Regions from separate parts of the Photobacterium sagamiensis genome, predicted to be linked through region 2. Evidence: riboswitches for the same ligand, from Rfam matches in the RefSeq annotation. Region 2 holds a riboswitch; each other region holds the start of a gene.
What was found. Region 2 has a riboswitch for thiamine pyrophosphate ahead of thiC (phosphomethylpyrimidine synthase ThiC). Riboswitches for the same ligand answer to the same signal wherever they lie in the genome.
Positions count from the first base shown of each region.

Region 1: another riboswitch for thiamine pyrophosphate. It lies ahead of thiB (thiamine ABC transporter substrate binding subunit); the one in region 2 lies ahead of thiC (phosphomethylpyrimidine synthase ThiC).
Region 3: another riboswitch for thiamine pyrophosphate. It lies ahead of thiD (bifunctional hydroxymethylpyrimidine kinase/phosphomethylpyrimidine kinase); the one in region 2 lies ahead of thiC (phosphomethylpyrimidine synthase ThiC).

Region 1 covers NZ_JAKJSP010000018.1:111,641-116,947, reverse strand. Annotated here, with positions in the region: gene thiP (thiamine/thiamine pyrophosphate ABC transporter permease ThiP) at 1-1,079, opposite strand, end outside; gene thiB (thiamine ABC transporter substrate binding subunit) at 1,164-2,153, opposite strand; TPP riboswitch at 2,252-2,366, opposite strand; gene L4D76_RS08485 (DUF547 domain-containing protein) at 2,541-3,323, opposite strand; gene leuD (3-isopropylmalate dehydratase small subunit) at 3,468-4,070, opposite strand; gene leuC (3-isopropylmalate dehydratase large subunit) at 4,088-5,307, opposite strand, start outside.
Region 2 covers NZ_JAKJSP010000027.1:818-6,124, forward strand. Annotated here, with positions in the region: gene L4D76_RS13855 (voltage-gated chloride channel family protein) at 72-1,442, shown strand; TPP riboswitch at 1,546-1,644, shown strand; gene thiC (phosphomethylpyrimidine synthase ThiC) at 1,785-3,707, shown strand; gene L4D76_RS13865 (thiamine phosphate synthase) at 3,707-4,957, shown strand; gene L4D76_RS13870 (HesA/MoeB/ThiF family protein) at 4,947-5,307, shown strand, end outside.
Region 3 covers NZ_JAKJSP010000055.1:15,329-20,635, reverse strand. Annotated here, with positions in the region: gene L4D76_RS22755 (hypothetical protein) at 46-471, shown strand; partial or broken gene tnpA (IS200/IS605 family transposase) at 802-1,041, opposite strand; TPP riboswitch at 1,363-1,461, shown strand; gene thiD (bifunctional hydroxymethylpyrimidine kinase/phosphomethylpyrimidine kinase) at 1,537-2,367, shown strand; gene L4D76_RS22740 (ABC transporter ATP-binding protein) at 2,399-3,169, shown strand; gene L4D76_RS22735 (ABC transporter permease) at 3,162-3,983, shown strand; gene L4D76_RS22730 (ABC transporter substrate-binding protein) at 4,084-5,040, shown strand; gene L4D76_RS22725 (TenA family protein) at 5,135-5,307, shown strand, end outside.

The sequences.
Region 1 (5,307 bases), on a different contig from region 2:
CGAAGTCTTTTATTGTGCAGACGCCAGTGACGACTGGTCAGTAAGATGGCGATACCACTTGATACGGCGATCATGCAGGAAAACCCCGCAATCTTGAGTGAATTCGCGATGGCTTGCCACAATGCGGGCTCGGCCAGTTGCTGGGGGAGTTTACTGTTGAACCCGGCACCGATAACGGCCAGTAAGGGCGGCAGAACGAGCAACAGGGCGAGGCTGATCCAGCTCCAGTCCCAAATTTTTGCCCGGCGATTATCGAGATAATTGGGTTGGTGCTCTGTCACCGAACCCGTCAGGGTTGAAAGTGGTTTCGCAAATCGCTGGGTGAATAACACTAGGCTGCAGCAAATCAGCATTTGCCACAGTGCCAGAACGGCCCCGGCTGCCAGATCGAAGTCATAGCGCAATGCCTGATAAATCGCCAGTTCGATGGTGGTGGCTTTTGGCCCGCCGCCCAGTGACATAATCACCGCAAAACTGGTAAAGCAGAGCATGAAAACCAGACCAATCACATGCGGCAGCTGTTGCCTCAGGCGTGGCCAGGCGATTAGGCGGAATTTACTCCAGCCCGTAATACCCAGGTGTGCCGCCAGTTTGTGCTGTTCAAAAGGGATCCCTTCCAGACTTTGCAGTAACAGGCGGGTAGCTAACGGTAAATTGAGGAACACATGGGCCAGCAAAATGCCGTTTAATCCATAAAGATTAAACGGTAGTGGCTGCTTTAGTATTGCAGCCAGCAGGCCGCTTTTCCCGTAAATCGCCAGCAGGCCAAAGACAGCGACCAGTACCGGTAGCACCAGTGTCATCGCAAATAACCGCAGCAATAAGCTACGGCCGAAAAACTGCCGGCGCGACAGCGCATAGGCAACCGGAATTGCCGGTACTACGCTGAGCAGGGTCGAGAGCAAAGCCTGATAAAAGCTGAATCCCGCCACATGGCGCAGGTAGGGATCTTGCCAGATTAGCAGCGAGTTGAAGTCGGTCGCCTGACTGATCAACGCGGTGATGGCACTGATCACCACGGTAGCGATCAGCCCGGCGGTGATCACGCCCGGCAGGGAAGCACGAAAACGGGTATTCAAAAGTCAGTGACCATTATTCAGAATATTCTTTTTTTATAAGCGCTCTTTAGTCAGAGCGCTTAAGTAAGGGTTCTTGCGTAAGCGCTATTGCGTAAGGGCATTTTGCCATTCACGGATCCAGCCGCGACGTTGTGAAGCCACTTCCTTGGCACTAAATTGCAAGGCTTTCGCTGGCAGGGTTAATTGCTCAAAACCTGCCGGTAATGTTTGTTTGGTGACAGGATACATCCAGTTACCTGTTGGCATCGCTGACTGGAAATCATCACTCAAAATAAACGTCATAAACTGATCGGCCAGTTTGGCGTTTGGACTGTTTTTCAGCTTAGCGGCCACTTCAATCTGCATGTAGTGACCTTCGCTGAAGTCAGCAGCTTGGTATTTGCTCTCTTTGTCAGCAATGATGTGGTAAGCCGGAGACGTGGTGTAAGAGAGCACCATGTCAGATTCCCCTTTAAGGAACATGTTGTAAGCTTCCGACCAGCCCTTGGTGACCGTGACGGTTTTCTTTGCCAGCTGCTGCCAGGCATCCGATGCTTTATCGCCATAGACCGACTTCATCCACAGCATCAGGCCTTGCCCCGGTGTGGAAGTGCGAGGATCCTGATAGATCACGCTGATATCATCACGTTTGATCAGCTCTGCCAGGCTCTTGGGCGGATTAGTCAGTTTTTCCGAGTCATAGACAAAGGCAAAATAGCCGTAGTCGTAAGGGACAAAGGTCGTATCATTCCAGCCATTGGGTAAGTTAACGGCGTCGGTATCAACATTATGCGTTGCCAGTAAGCCTGTTTGCTTGGCTTCTGCCATCAGGTTGTTATCTAATCCCAGCAAGATGTCCGCTTTGGTGCTGCTGCCTTCCAGGCGAACACGGTTTAGAATCGAAACCCCGTCATCAAGCGCGACGAACTCAAGGTTACAACCGCATTGGGCTTCAAAGGCTTTTTCGATGGCCGGGCCCGGTCCCCAGTCTGATGCAAATGAACTGTAGGTATAGACCGTTAAGGTATTGTCACTGGCCCATGCCGAGCCTGCGGCTAATAAAGAGAGAGAAAGAATTGGTAGTAGTTTTTTCACGATGCGCTCCTGATGCCCAACATCCTGCGGGACAATTATTTCAAGTGAGCGAAGGTTGAGAAGGTGTTGCCTTATGCTTTTGCTCTGGTGAAACGAGCAGCGGCTATTTTCTCAATTCCTACGCCAGTATGACCTGGTTCAGGTTCAATGGGTTCTGCGTCAGCAATCTCAGCCTTTGTTGCCTAAACAACATTGACTCCCCAATGAGAACAGTAGCTATTCTAATACCAATTTCATTAATTATCTAACCATTCAGAACACCACTGGGAGTCAAGTTCAAGGATAGCGATTGATAGAAGAGTGGTTCTCTTTTGAAATAGGAATAATCGCTAAGCAGTCCGTTGCCAGCGTAATACTACTCTGCGGATTTCATGGCGGTGCATAGCCTTATTTTGTTTCATTCAGCGTCCAGTCGTAATCATAGCTGATGTGGTTAAGTTGTACTGGAGCGCCTTTCCAGTATTGATTCAGGTGGCTTTGCAGTGCGGTTTTATTGCCAAAATCCACGCCATACCAATCATAGATAGAGGAAAGGCGGACTTTATTGCCTGTCAGCTTGACGCCCTTGGTGTTGTTCACAAAGCGGTTGGCGGCTTGTTCAAGTAAGTCTTCACTATTGCTGGCAGTAAAGGCCTGTGGTTGAAGATCCGGGCACCCCAGGCTGGCACAGTTGACCACGTAGTGGATGCGAGCATCTTGCCAGATCGGGCGCAGAATTCGGTGTTCAATATCATTGAGTGACAATGGTTTGCCATTGATGGTGATCAGCTTTTCATCCCAAGGCCCGAAAGTGAAGAAACCACCTAGCTTGGTAATGGATTTCAGCGGGTAGTTGTTCAGGATCAACTGTACGGTCAGGGCATTATAGAGATTGACCCAGTAGGCAAACTGCTCATCTTGGCGGTAGCGGCGTGGATCGATGGCGGTGAGGGAGCGGATATAGCGGTCAAGCTCCCACTTATCATTATCGGAAACTGCGCGGTAGCGAAACAGGGTCTGTTGTGGTTGTTGAACCAGGTAGTTATCCAAAGTGCGTTGCCAGCGGGTATGATCAATGGCCGCGGTATTGGCTTCATTGCTTTGTTGCCAATAGGGCCACAGATCGGCTTTTGGGGCGGTGCAGCCGGGGCTTGAAACCAGCAGTAATAAAAGCGCGAATATGATACGCATCATAACTCCTTGCGGTTTTTAAGGAAGAGGCTAGATGATATGACCTTGTATTGATAGGTTTTCTTTCAAGTAAAAAGAAGCCATGCTGTAAATAAAAACGCCCAGCATCAATTGAGGCTGGGCGTGAGTTAGTATTTGCTTACGTTAGACAAGAAAAGCGGGGATCTTGCTTTCATACTCTGTAATTTCGTCTTCGTGCTGCAGGGTCAGGCCAATGTTATCCAGACCGTTTAGCAAGCAGTGGCGACGGAATTCATCAATTTCGAATGAATACGATTTTCCGTTAGCGGTCACTGACATCGATTCCAGATCGACGGTGATCTCGGCACCTTCGTTAGCTTCAACATATTGGAATAGCTCATCAACTTCCTGATCGGTCAGGCGAACCGGCACCATTTGGTTGTTGATTGAGTTGCCATAGAAAATATCGGCAAAGCTGGGTGCAATCATCACTTGAATGCCGTAATCAGCCAGTGCCCAGGGGGCGTGTTCACGGGATGAACCACAACCGAAGTTTTCACGTGCCAGCAAAATACTTGCGCCTTGGTAGCGGGGGGCATTCATGATGAAGTCTGGGTTTTCTTGCTGACCCGCATCGTCTAGAAAGCGCCAATCATTAAAAAGATGCTGACCAAAACCGGTGCGAGTCACTTTTTGCAAAAACTGCTTAGGAATGATGGCATCAGTATCAATATTCGCGGTATCAAGTGGAACCACTAATCCTGTGTGTTGTTTAAAACCTGTCATTGTTCGTTCCTTCCTGATTAAGCCGTTGCGGTATCTAAGTCGCGGATATCAACAAAGTGACCGGCACATGCTGCTGCTGCTGCCATTGCTGGACTCACTAGGTGAGTACGACCATCACGACCCTGGCGACCTTCGAAGTTACGGTTACTCGTTGACGCGCAGCGCTCTTTTGGCCCTAAGCGGTCATTGTTCATCGCAAGACACATTGAACAGCCCGGTAGGCGCCATTCAAAGCCGGCTTCAATGAAGATCTTATCTAGCCCTTCTTTCTCAGCTTGTGCTTTTACTTGCTCAGATCCCGGGACAACCAATGCTTGAACATTTGCTGCGACTTTGCGCCCTTTGGCAATAGCCGCCGCTGCACGCATGTCTTCGATACGAGAGTTGGTACAAGAACCGATAAAGACTTTATCGATATTGAAATCAGATAATTTCTTGCCTGCTTCTAGCCCCATGTAGGCCAGTGCTTTTTCTGCTGAGGTTCTATCTACTTGCTCGGTGAAGTTGTCAGGGCCAGGTATTAATTCATCAATAGCAATAACTTGACCAGGGTTGGTTCCCCAGGTGACTTGAGGTTTGATGTCTTTCGCATCTAAGGTCACAACCGCATCAAACTGGGCATCATCATCTGTTTTCAGAGTGCTCCAGTATTCGACGGCAGCATCAAAGTTTGCATCTGTCGGCGAGAATTTACGATCTTTAATGTAGTCGTAAGTGGTTTGGTCGGGGGCAATAAGACCGGCTTTAGCGCCCAGTTCAATGGCCATGTTACAGACGGTCATACGGCCTTCCATGGTCAGATCGGTAATTGCCTCACCACAGAACTCCACTACATAACCGGTACCGCCAGCTGCGGTGGTTTTACCGATAATCGCCAGCACGATGTCTTTGGCCGTAATACCTTCCGCGACTTTACCGACTACTTCGATTTTCATCGTTTTAGCGCGTGATTGCTTCAGGGTTTGAGTCGCCAGTACGTGCTCGACTTCTGACGTACCGATACCAAATGCCAGGGAGCCAAATGCACCGTGGGTTGCGGTATGGGAATCGCCACAGACAATGGTCATACCCGGCAAGGTAATGCCTAGCTCAGGACCCATTACATGCACAATGCCTTGATATTTATGGTTCAGGTCATATAGGGTGACGCCAAACTCTTCACAGTTTTTTGCTAATGTTTCCATTTGGATACGTGCCATTTCACCCGAAGCATTAATGTCTTTGGTCTGGGTTGAAA
Region 2 (5,307 bases):
GATCTATCTATGGCAGGGCTATTTGCCATGTTATCTATCCTAAGATATAAACCTGATATAGATAGGCTGGTATGGCTCATCCATTAAGCGAAAACCCTAAAATTTTTGTCCATATCCTCAGATGGACGCTACTTATTATCCCTGTCGCTGTCATTGTCGGTTCACTCAATGCCTTCTTTCTCTGGATATTGAGTGTGGCTACGACGACTCGAATCGACAATTCCTGGTTGATTTACTTATTACCCCTTGCAGGCATTGTGATTGTTTATTGTTACCGCAATCTGGGTAAAAACTCTGAAGGGGGCAATAACCTCATCATGGATGAGATCCATGAGCCAGGAGCTGGCATTCCTACCCGTATGGGACCTCTGGTATTGATTACGACGGTGATCACTCACTTATTTGGGGGATCTGCGGGCCGGGAAGGTACGGCCGTTCAAATTGGCGGAGCAACAACACACTGGCTTGCCCGGGTTTTTAAACTCAATGAAGCTGACACACGCTTGATCCTTATTGCCGGGGTGGCTGCAGGATTTGGTGCGGTATTCGGGACGCCATTAACCGGGGCAATTTTTGCACTGGAAGTACTGGCAATTGGTCGCTTGAAGTTTGATGCAATTATTCCAGCCCTTTTTGCCGCTATTCTTGCCGATCTGGTATGTAGTGCATGGGGAGCGCATCATACTCATTATCGCATTGACTTCTTAGAGACAATTACCTTATTTGAGCATGCGGTAAAAGTGGATATCTTCCTGATCGGGAAAATCATTTTAGCTTCGATCGCCTTTGGTTTGGCTGGATACTTGTTTGGTGAGTTGACCCATGCCTTTAAAGATATCTTTAAAGCGACCCTGAAAAATCCATACCTTATTGTGGTGGCCGGGGGGTTGATCGTTATCGCTTCTGTTCACTTGATTGGTAACTATGATTATATCGGTCTCGGGGTCTATTCTAGCCGAGATGGAGGTGTCAGTATTTTAAGTGCTTTCAGTCAAGGAGGCGCTGAATGGTATAGCTGGCTACTCAAATTATTGTTAACCGCTATTACCCTGGCTGCTGGCTATAAAGGTGGAGAGGTGACTCCATTATTCTTTGTTGGTGCTACACTAGGAAACACCATGGCCTGGGTTATGGGTGCGCCGGTTGACCTATTTGCGGCACTTGGCTTTTTGGCTGTCTTTGCTGCGGCCACCAATACCCCGCTTGCCTGTACCATTATGGGCGTCGAGTTGTTTGGTGCAGACTATATGTTGTACTTTGCGATAGCTTGTTTTACAGCTTACTATTTTAGTGGTCATACCGGTATTTATTCATCGCAGCGGGTTGCTGTACCTAAGTTATTTGACTTAAAAGGTGCACCGAAAATTACCCATAAGTTAGGTGAGCTGCGTGAAACCCATTCATCATTGCTGAAAGCAATAGTTAAAAAACATTCCAAATAATCGTAAGGCCGCACATTTGTGCGGCCATATTTGTTTTCACATTAGTTCATCATTTTCTTTGTTTTGCTCTTGCTGTGATTTATTCCCTTCCCTATACTCTTTTCGAAACTTGTCGGAGTGCCAAATGGCTGAGACCGTATTACGGGATCCGTTGAACCTGATCAGGCTAATACCTGCGAAAGGGAACAAGAGAATTCTTCTGCCTAGCTGTATTGATAGAAACACAACATTAATACACAACTAGCGCACCAGATGATGCTGCACATTCTACGTGTACGCCTCTTGTTTACGCGCCAATCCGCCAAGCAATTTCCCTCTATATGGATACTCAAGGAATTTGCTATGTCGAATCGCAAACAAGCGAGACTGGAAGCTAAACAATTTATAGATTCACTAACCGCCCAACCTTTTCCTAATTCCCGGAAAGTTTATGTGCAAGGTAGCCGAGATGATATTCAGGTACCCATGCGTGAGATCTCTCTGTCAGACAGCCTTGTTGGCGGAACTAAGACAGATCCTATTTTTGAACCCAATGAACCTATTCGTGTTTATGACACCTCAGGCTGTTATACCGATCCCGAGCAGCCTGTAAATATTTATGCTGGTTTAAATAAAATTCGTTCAGGCTGGATAGATGAGCGTGGTGATACTGAACTCTTAGGTGAGTTAAGCTCTGAATATACCAAGGAACGTTTATCTGACGATACCCTGGATGACCTTCGTTTTGCCGAGCGAATTCATGCTCGCCGTGCCCAGCAAGGGCAATGTGTTACCCAGCTGCACTATGCACGAAAAGGCATTGTGACACCTGAGATGGAATACATTGCCATTCGCGAAAACATGGGGCGTGTCCAGTATCGAGATGAAGTACTGAACCTACAGCATCCCGGCATCAGCTTTGGTGCTAACCTGCCTTCTGAAATTACTCCTGAGTTTGTGCGCCAGGAAGTGGCAGAAGGTCGTGCCATTATTCCTGCCAACATTAACCATCCAGAATCTGAACCGATGATCATTGGTCGTAATTTTCTGGTGAAAGTAAATGCCAATATCGGTAACTCTGCAGTCAGCTCTTCCATTGAAGAAGAAGTTGAAAAGTTGGTGTGGTCAACTCGCTGGGGCGGCGATACCGTGATGGATCTTTCAACCGGACGTAATATTCATGAAACTCGTGAGTGGATCATCCGTAACAGTCCCGTGCCAATTGGTACGGTACCTATGTATCAGGCGTTAGAAAAAGTGAATGGTATTGCCGAGAACCTGACCTGGGAAGTCTTCCGCGATACTTTGCTAGAGCAAGCCGAGCAAGGGGTTGATTACTTCACTATTCATGCTGGTGTGTTGCTTCGCTATGTGCCGATGACAGCAAAGCGATTGACCGGCATTGTGTCACGCGGTGGCTCGATCATGGCTAAGTGGTGTTTAGCGCATCATGAAGAAAGCTTCCTTTATGTTCATTTCCGTGAAATATGTGAAATATGTGCGCAATACGATATCTCCCTTTCTTTAGGAGACGGCCTGCGTCCGGGTTCTGTCGCAGATGCTAACGATGAAGCTCAGTTTAGTGAGCTACGTACACTGGGTGAACTGACGAAAATTGCCTGGGAATACGACGTCCAGGTGATGATTGAAGGCCCGGGTCATGTGCCAATGCACATGATCAAAGAAAATATGGAAGAGCAGCTGAAGCATTGCCATGAAGCCCCATTTTATACACTGGGCCCGCTAACGACAGATATCGCACCTGGTTATGATCATATTACCTCGGGAATTGGTGCAGCAGTCATTGGTTGGTATGGTTGCGCTATGCTGTGTTATGTCACTCCGAAAGAACACCTTGGTTTACCGAATAAAGACGACGTAAAAGTGGGTCTGATCACGTACAAGTTATGTGCTCATGCGGCAGACTTGGCAAAAGGCCACCCTGGCGCACAAGTCAGAGACAACGCTTTGTCAAAAGCGCGTTTTGAATTCCGCTGGGAAGACCAATTTAATCTGGGTTTAGATCCTGATACTGCTCGTGCATATCATGACGAAACCCTGCCTCAGGAATCTGGCAAAGTTGCGCATTTTTGTTCTATGTGCGGGCCTAAATTCTGTTCGATGAAGATTTCACAAGAAGTTCGTGATTATGCGAATAAGCTGGAACAGAGCGGAGAGTTGGCAATTAAGTTATTGGATGACCCATTGGAAGGCATGCAACAGAAAGCCGATGAGTTCCGTTCCCGAGGAAGTGAGTTATACCACCCTGCCCAAGAGGATAGTTAATGAGCTCTTTATGTTTACCCGATAGTTTAACGCCACTGCTAATGCATGTAGAACCTCTGCTGGCCACCGCTGATCAGTATCAGCTTGGTGAGTCAGTCAGTGTGAAGTTGAGTGATTCGGGTGCTGTAGAGATTCAAATTGAAGAGCGTCAGTTCAGCCTGGTATTTAACCAGGCTGAAGCTGGTATTGATGGCTTCAGAGTGCTGGATCAGTGGTTAGCACCCTATCCGACTTTGAGTGAGATGCAGCATAAGGTTGAGCAAAATCCGTCATTAGTGGTGTGTGATTTGCCAACGGATAAGGGCTGCGTTGATATCTGGCATCATAACGGTGAAGCACGTGCGGTTTATTGCCACCATGCCGGGGCCAGTGATCCTCAGCGTGCGATGTTACTAACTGCACTGGCGCTCGATTATCCGCTGGAAGATGCGGTGACCTTAGCGCGCGCCCATGCTCGTAGTTATCAGGAATCGAATGCGGATGGCCATGGTGAAATTAGCTGGCCAATGCGCCGTGAGTTGTTTCCTCGCCCATTAACGGCGAATCATCCGGAAGTCACCGAGTTAGGCTGGCACAGTAAAGAAGTGGCGGTTGATCCCTTTGCTGCGACGGATGCGACGCAGCTGACACTGTACCCGGTTGTCGATTCGGCAGAGTGGGTAGAACGCTTACTCAAGTTGGATGTGAAAACTACCCAGCTGCGAATTAAAGACTCGCAAGATCCTGAGCTTGAAGATCAAATTCAACGAATTATTGCCTTGGGCAATGCTTATCATGCTCAGGTTTTCGTTAATGACTACTGGCAGTTGGCGATTAAGCATCACGCTTATGGTGTTCACCTTGGTCAGGAAGATTTAGATACCGCTGATTTGACCGCAATTCAGCAGGCTGGTTTGCGCATTGGTTTATCGACACATGGCTATTTTGAGATCCTGCGAGCCGTGGAGTTTTCGCCGAGTTATATCGCACTGGGTCATATTTACCCAACCACCACCAAAGAGATGCCGTCCAAGCCGCAAGGTCTGAACCGTCTGGCTTTATATCAAAAACTGATTGGTGATGCGTTCCCGACAGTGGCGATTGGCGGCATTGATTTATCTCGTGCGGAAAAAGTATGGCGCACCGGGGTCAGTAGTGTGGCTGTGGTTCGCGCGGTGACTCAGGCCGATGATACAAAAGCGGCGATTGAGGCATTTAATCAATTGCTGGTTCGGCATGAAGTGGCTGAGGAACAGCTTGATGTTGAGTGATCAGGAATTTCTTCGCTACAACCGTCAGATCATGTTGCCGGAAATCGGTGAACAAGGTCAGCAGCTATTGACTCGCTCTCAGGTTCTATTAGTCGGTGCCGGTGGTTTAGGCTCGGCAGCCGCACTGTATCTGGCGGGAGCTGGCGTAGGAAATATCGTGATCGCTGATGACGACGAAGTCGACAGCTCGAACCTGCAGCGTCAGGTGATTTATCGTGATGCCCATCAGGGGCAACGCAAAGCCAAAATGGCGGCTGAGCAGCTCCAGGCGCTTAATCCGCATATTCGGGTCCGTGCGGTACAAGTCCGCTTAGCCAATCAGCGTCTGGCGATGGAGGTTGAACTGGCAG
Region 3 (5,307 bases), on a different contig from region 2:
TGATTAGATTAGTTTTTCAAAACATTTACTACATGGAGAAAGAAGGTGAAAAGAAGCAACCTGAACAGGCGAACATTGATGAACGTTATCCGGTTTCGCAAGCCGTACGTAGCTGAAGATTTTGAGGTAACTTCATTTGATCTGAAAGTCAGGAAAGATAGCTATAGCTTACGAAAAATCAAGAAGATTGAGTTAAGAGAATTGAGTCTCAAGGACAATCTGTTAAGGAGCTTATCGTTGGCTTTGGTGCTCTCAGCAGCTACCTGGGCTTTTGTCCCCCCGGCCGGCTTCGTGATTTTTTTCATCTGCCTGCCTTTTGTGTTTTTAACATATAGAAAGTATGAGCTTCGAGCTGAGTTTCGGGCAACAGACGAGACGGGGGATCAATGGGTTCCAATAGCTCGTTGTTGTACAGAGGAAGAATTTATCGTTCTTAATGCCCTGCAATTAGAGCTTGAGGGCAAACTTTAAACTGTCGGGCTCGTCATTAATTGGCGGGCCTTTTGTCTACCTCGGGTTGAATAGTCATGCATGACCGAGCAACGGAAACCAAGTGGGGTAAAATTTGGCATACAGAATATGACAAGTTGGACAAACTAGAGGAAGCGTTCCCTGGCCGTGTAACAAAACAAGTGAGCGATAATGTAAATATCGTTGTTGAGTTATTGACCAACGACAAGTACATAGATAATCAGTCATAAAGATACATTGCATAGCGCCATTCTACTTACTCCAGAGTGGCGCTTTTATTATAAAAGACTCTGTTAATCATGAACCACCGGCAAAGCCGGTGGTATGATAAAAGCCAATTGTGTTTGCAACGCTGTATTTCGGTGGAATCATCAAAAGCATATGAATATGATCTTTCATCGCATTTCCTTCCACTATCTCCACGCCTTGTTGCCTACACCGCTCTCTCAAAATCTTGCCTATATCTCGACGAATAGAGCCATAAATGGCTTTCTTTCGATATTTAGGCACAAATACGACGTGATAGTTGCAATAATGTGTTATGAGAGCTCGGCTCTGCCATTTTCTCATTTCTGCACGCCTGAACGGCGGAGTCTTTTCGAGGCACACCGCCAGAGGCGGTGGTTTACCAAGATTTAATTACAGGCTCAACGAAGACATGACATTGATTTGCTACTGCCCATTTAATCGAGTGGGCTTGAGTAAGTGAATCATAAATAATGGTCGATGGATGCCATCTGAATCTAAAAATAGTTCAAACGAATCAGGAATGATGCTGAAGCTATTGAGCATCATAATAAAAATGGTCCCAAGCCAGAAAAAGGTGTTAGGATATATGCCTAAACGGTTTACATTCCACTTTTGAATATAATTTATACCGTTTATTGAACAAGTAGTTAGTCGGGGAGCCATAAGGCTGAGACCACTTCGGTGGGACCCGTTGAACCTGATCCAGTTAACACTGGCGTAGGGAACTAACAGTAGTGTCCTCTCTTTCTGGCCAAGTTTTCCTGGCACAGTCTCCACGGCACCTGTTACCCCTGCGCAGCATTTTTAGGGGTAGTCATGACAGCAATTTCAAAAACACCAATTACACTTACCATCGCAGGTTCTGACAGCGGTGGCGGTGCAGGGATCCAAGCCGATATTAAAGCCATTTCTGCTACTGGCGGTTATGCCTGCTCGGTGATCACCGCACTAACAGCCCAGAACACCCAAGGTGTATCTGGCATCTTCCCTGTTTCCCCAGAATTTGTTGAACAACAACTTGATGCGGTATTTAGCGATTTAGACGTTAAAGCCGTGAAAATCGGTATGCTGAGTGATACCACGATCATTCGCGCTGTTGCGAAAAAACTGCGCCAGTATCGGCCTGCACATCTGGTTGTCGATCCTGTTATGGTGGCCACCAGCGGTGATTTACTCTTACAGCAAGATGCCATCTCAACCCTAAAAGATGAACTGATCCCCCTTGCCGATGTGATCACCCCTAACCTGCCTGAAGCTGCCGCCCTGCTTAACTGCGAGCGTCCCACAGCTGAAAGTGACATGGAGGCCATGATTGAGGCACTGCGCCATCTGGGTGCTAAATCTGTACTGCTAAAAGGCGGACATCTGGAACAAGAAGAAAATAGCACCGATCTTCTGATTGTGGCTAATGATGTGCACCGATTCAGTACTAAGCGCATTGCCACCCGAAATACCCATGGCACTGGTTGTACCTTGTCTGCGGCAGTCGCTTCTTATCTTGCACAAGGTTACCCACTACTCGACGCGGTAGCCCATGGCAAAAACTATATTTCAAACGCGATCCTTCATGCTGATGAGCTGGAAATTGGTTCCGGTCATGGCCCTGTGCACCATTTCTTCGCCGGTCATTTCACCCCTGACGCCTAACTAAAAAATAACGAAGCATGACGGTAAAACCATGACGGTAGCAGTATCGGCAATATCCGGGATTGAAGTGAGCTTAACTCACGGACAGCTCCATTATCACAACAGCCACTCTCCGTTGTTTGTGAATTTGAATTTAACCTTACCGAAGGGTAAGTGGACCTGTATTCTCGGCAAAAGTGGTTGTGGAAAAACGTCTCTGTTGCGTTTACTGGCCGGCTTGCTGGACGACAAAGCACAGTGGCAAGGAGAGCTCACAACCTGTAATGGAAAAACACCAGCAAGCCAGGTGGCCTATATGGCGCAACAAGATTTACTGCTGCCCTGGCTGAGTGTGTTAGATAACGTCTGTTTCAGTGTTCGTTTAATGAAAGGTAAGCCGAGTGCTGATGATAAAGTTCGCGCACTCGATCTATTACGCAAAGTTGGCCTAGCCGATTATGCCGGTGCTTATCCCGATAGCTTGTCTGGCGGAATGCGTCAGCGTGTCGCTTTGGCCCGTACCCTGATGCAGGATAAACCGCTGCTGTTAATGGACGAACCCTTCTCGGCCCTCGATGCTGTTACCCGCCATAAACTGCAGAACCTGGCGGCTGAGCTGTTGGCTGATAAAACCGTTTTGCTGATCACCCATGATCCTCAAGAAGCGCTGCGCTTGGGTCACCAAATATTGCTGATGACAGGCTCTCCTGCTGCTGTCAGTTCACTCCCGATACCGTCATCAGCTGCCCCACGCCAATTTGATGCTGAACTGGCGATATTCCAGCAACAGATTATCGAGCAACTGGAGCAAGATTATGGCTGACTTGCAATCTTCACACCCACAGCTGAATGTCCAGTCTGTGTTGCGAAAGCAAACTCTGTCGCAGTCGTCTTCCCATCCTCTCACTCGCATGGTTATCAGCAGCGCAGTGATCCTCGGGTTATGGCAACTGGCAGTGATGGTATTTGAATTACCGAGTTTTATCTTACCGGGTCCGATGGCTGTACTCGAAAAGCTGATCCAACGCTATGACGTTCTGCTCAATCATACCTGGGTAACCGCCTCTGAAGTGGTGCTGGGATTATTGCTCGGCCTGTCTATGGGCCTGTTTTTTGCTCTCCAGATGCTGCTCTTTGATCCGCTGCGTCGCTGGTTGCTGCCTATTTTAATTGCCAGCCAGGCAATCCCTGTCTTTGCCATCGCGCCTATTCTGATGCTGTGGCTGGGTTATGGCATTGCCTCCAAAATCGTGATGGCGGCATTAATCATCTTTTTTCCCGTGACTACCTGCTGTTACGACGGATTAAGACACACCCCTACGGGCTATCTGGATCTGGCTAAAACCATGGGCGCCTCAAAGTGGCAACTGCTATGGCATGTGCGCTTACCTGCGGCTTTACCAGCTCTGGCATCGGGGATCCGTGTCGCGGTTGTTGTTGCGCCAATTGGTGCCGTTGTCGGTGAATGGGTGGGCTCCAGTGAAGGTTTGGGTTACCTGATGTTGCAAGCCAATGCCCGCATGATGATCGATGAAATGTTTGCCGCTTTATTGATCCTGGCCACTTTTTCGATCGGCTTGTACTTTGCTGCCGATTGGCTGCTTAAACGAGCTATACCATGGCAATCCAAGCAATAAATTAAACCGCGAAATTAACGAAATATTTCAACTACACAGCAAGTTAGAAACAACATAAGCAACAACCTCAATACTAATAAAATTAAAAAGGACATTAACTATGAAAAAAATGCTGGCTAAAAGCCTGATTTCTTTGGCGCTTTCCACAACTGTCTTTAGTGCACCCGCTTTTAGCGCATCAACAAAAAATATGACGTTAATGCTCGACTGGTTCGTCAATCCTAATCATGGCCCGGTTGTAATAGCAAAAGAGAAAGGTCTTTTCAAAGATCAAGGACTAAACATCACCATCCAGGAACCGGCGGATCCAAGTATGCCGGCCAAATTAGTGGCGGCTGGCAAAGTTGATTTAGCCGTTTCCTACCAAGCCAGCCTCACTATGGATGTTGCAGCCGGTCTGCCTTTGATCCGCTCTGCCACATTAATCGCCGCGCCACTGAATACGTTGATGGTACTGGATAACAACAAAATTAACTCACTGGCAGATTTAAAAGGAAAGAAAATAGGCATCGCCATTGCGGGTAACGAAGAAGCAACGATCGGTACCATGCTAAACAGCGAAGGCGTCGAATACAAAGATGTTCAAATCATCAATGTTGGCTGGGCGCTGTCATCATCGCTGGCTTCAGGCAAAGTCGACGCTATCTGGGGCGGGCTGCGTAACTTTGAAACTAATCAGCTTGAGCTGGAAGGCTACAAAGCCAAGGCGTTCTTCCCCGAAGAGCACGGTGTACCTCCATACGATGAGTTAATCGTCGTCGCAAACAAAAACAGCTACGACCGAGTCACACTGAAGAAGTTTAACCGGGCTATTGAACTGGCAACCCAGTACATTATCAATCACCCCGACCAGGCATGGAAAGAGTTTGTTGCTTACGCTCCCGATACGCTAAACAACGAACTGAACCGCCGCGCATGGCGAGACACCCTGCCTCGTTTCGCACTGCGTCCGTCAGCCGTTGATGAAGCGCGTTACGATGACTTCGCACAATTTATGTATCAGCACAAAATTATCGATAAAGCACCGCAAGCAAAGGATTACGTGCCGACGCTATAACTATAGTTCTGTAAATCAACAGCTCAGTCAGTTATCAATCAGGGCTTCGGCACTCAGTACGAAGCCCCTCGTTGTTCTAAAGGTTAAATCAAAAATGAATCATCAGGATCTAATTCGTGCTTGTCAGCAAAACTGGATTGATTATACGCAACACAGTTTTGTAAATCAGCTTGCGAACGGACAACTACACCACGAAGCCTATCTGCACTATCTGAAACAGGATTTTCTGTTCTTAAAGCATTATGCCCGGGCCTATGCGCTGGCAAT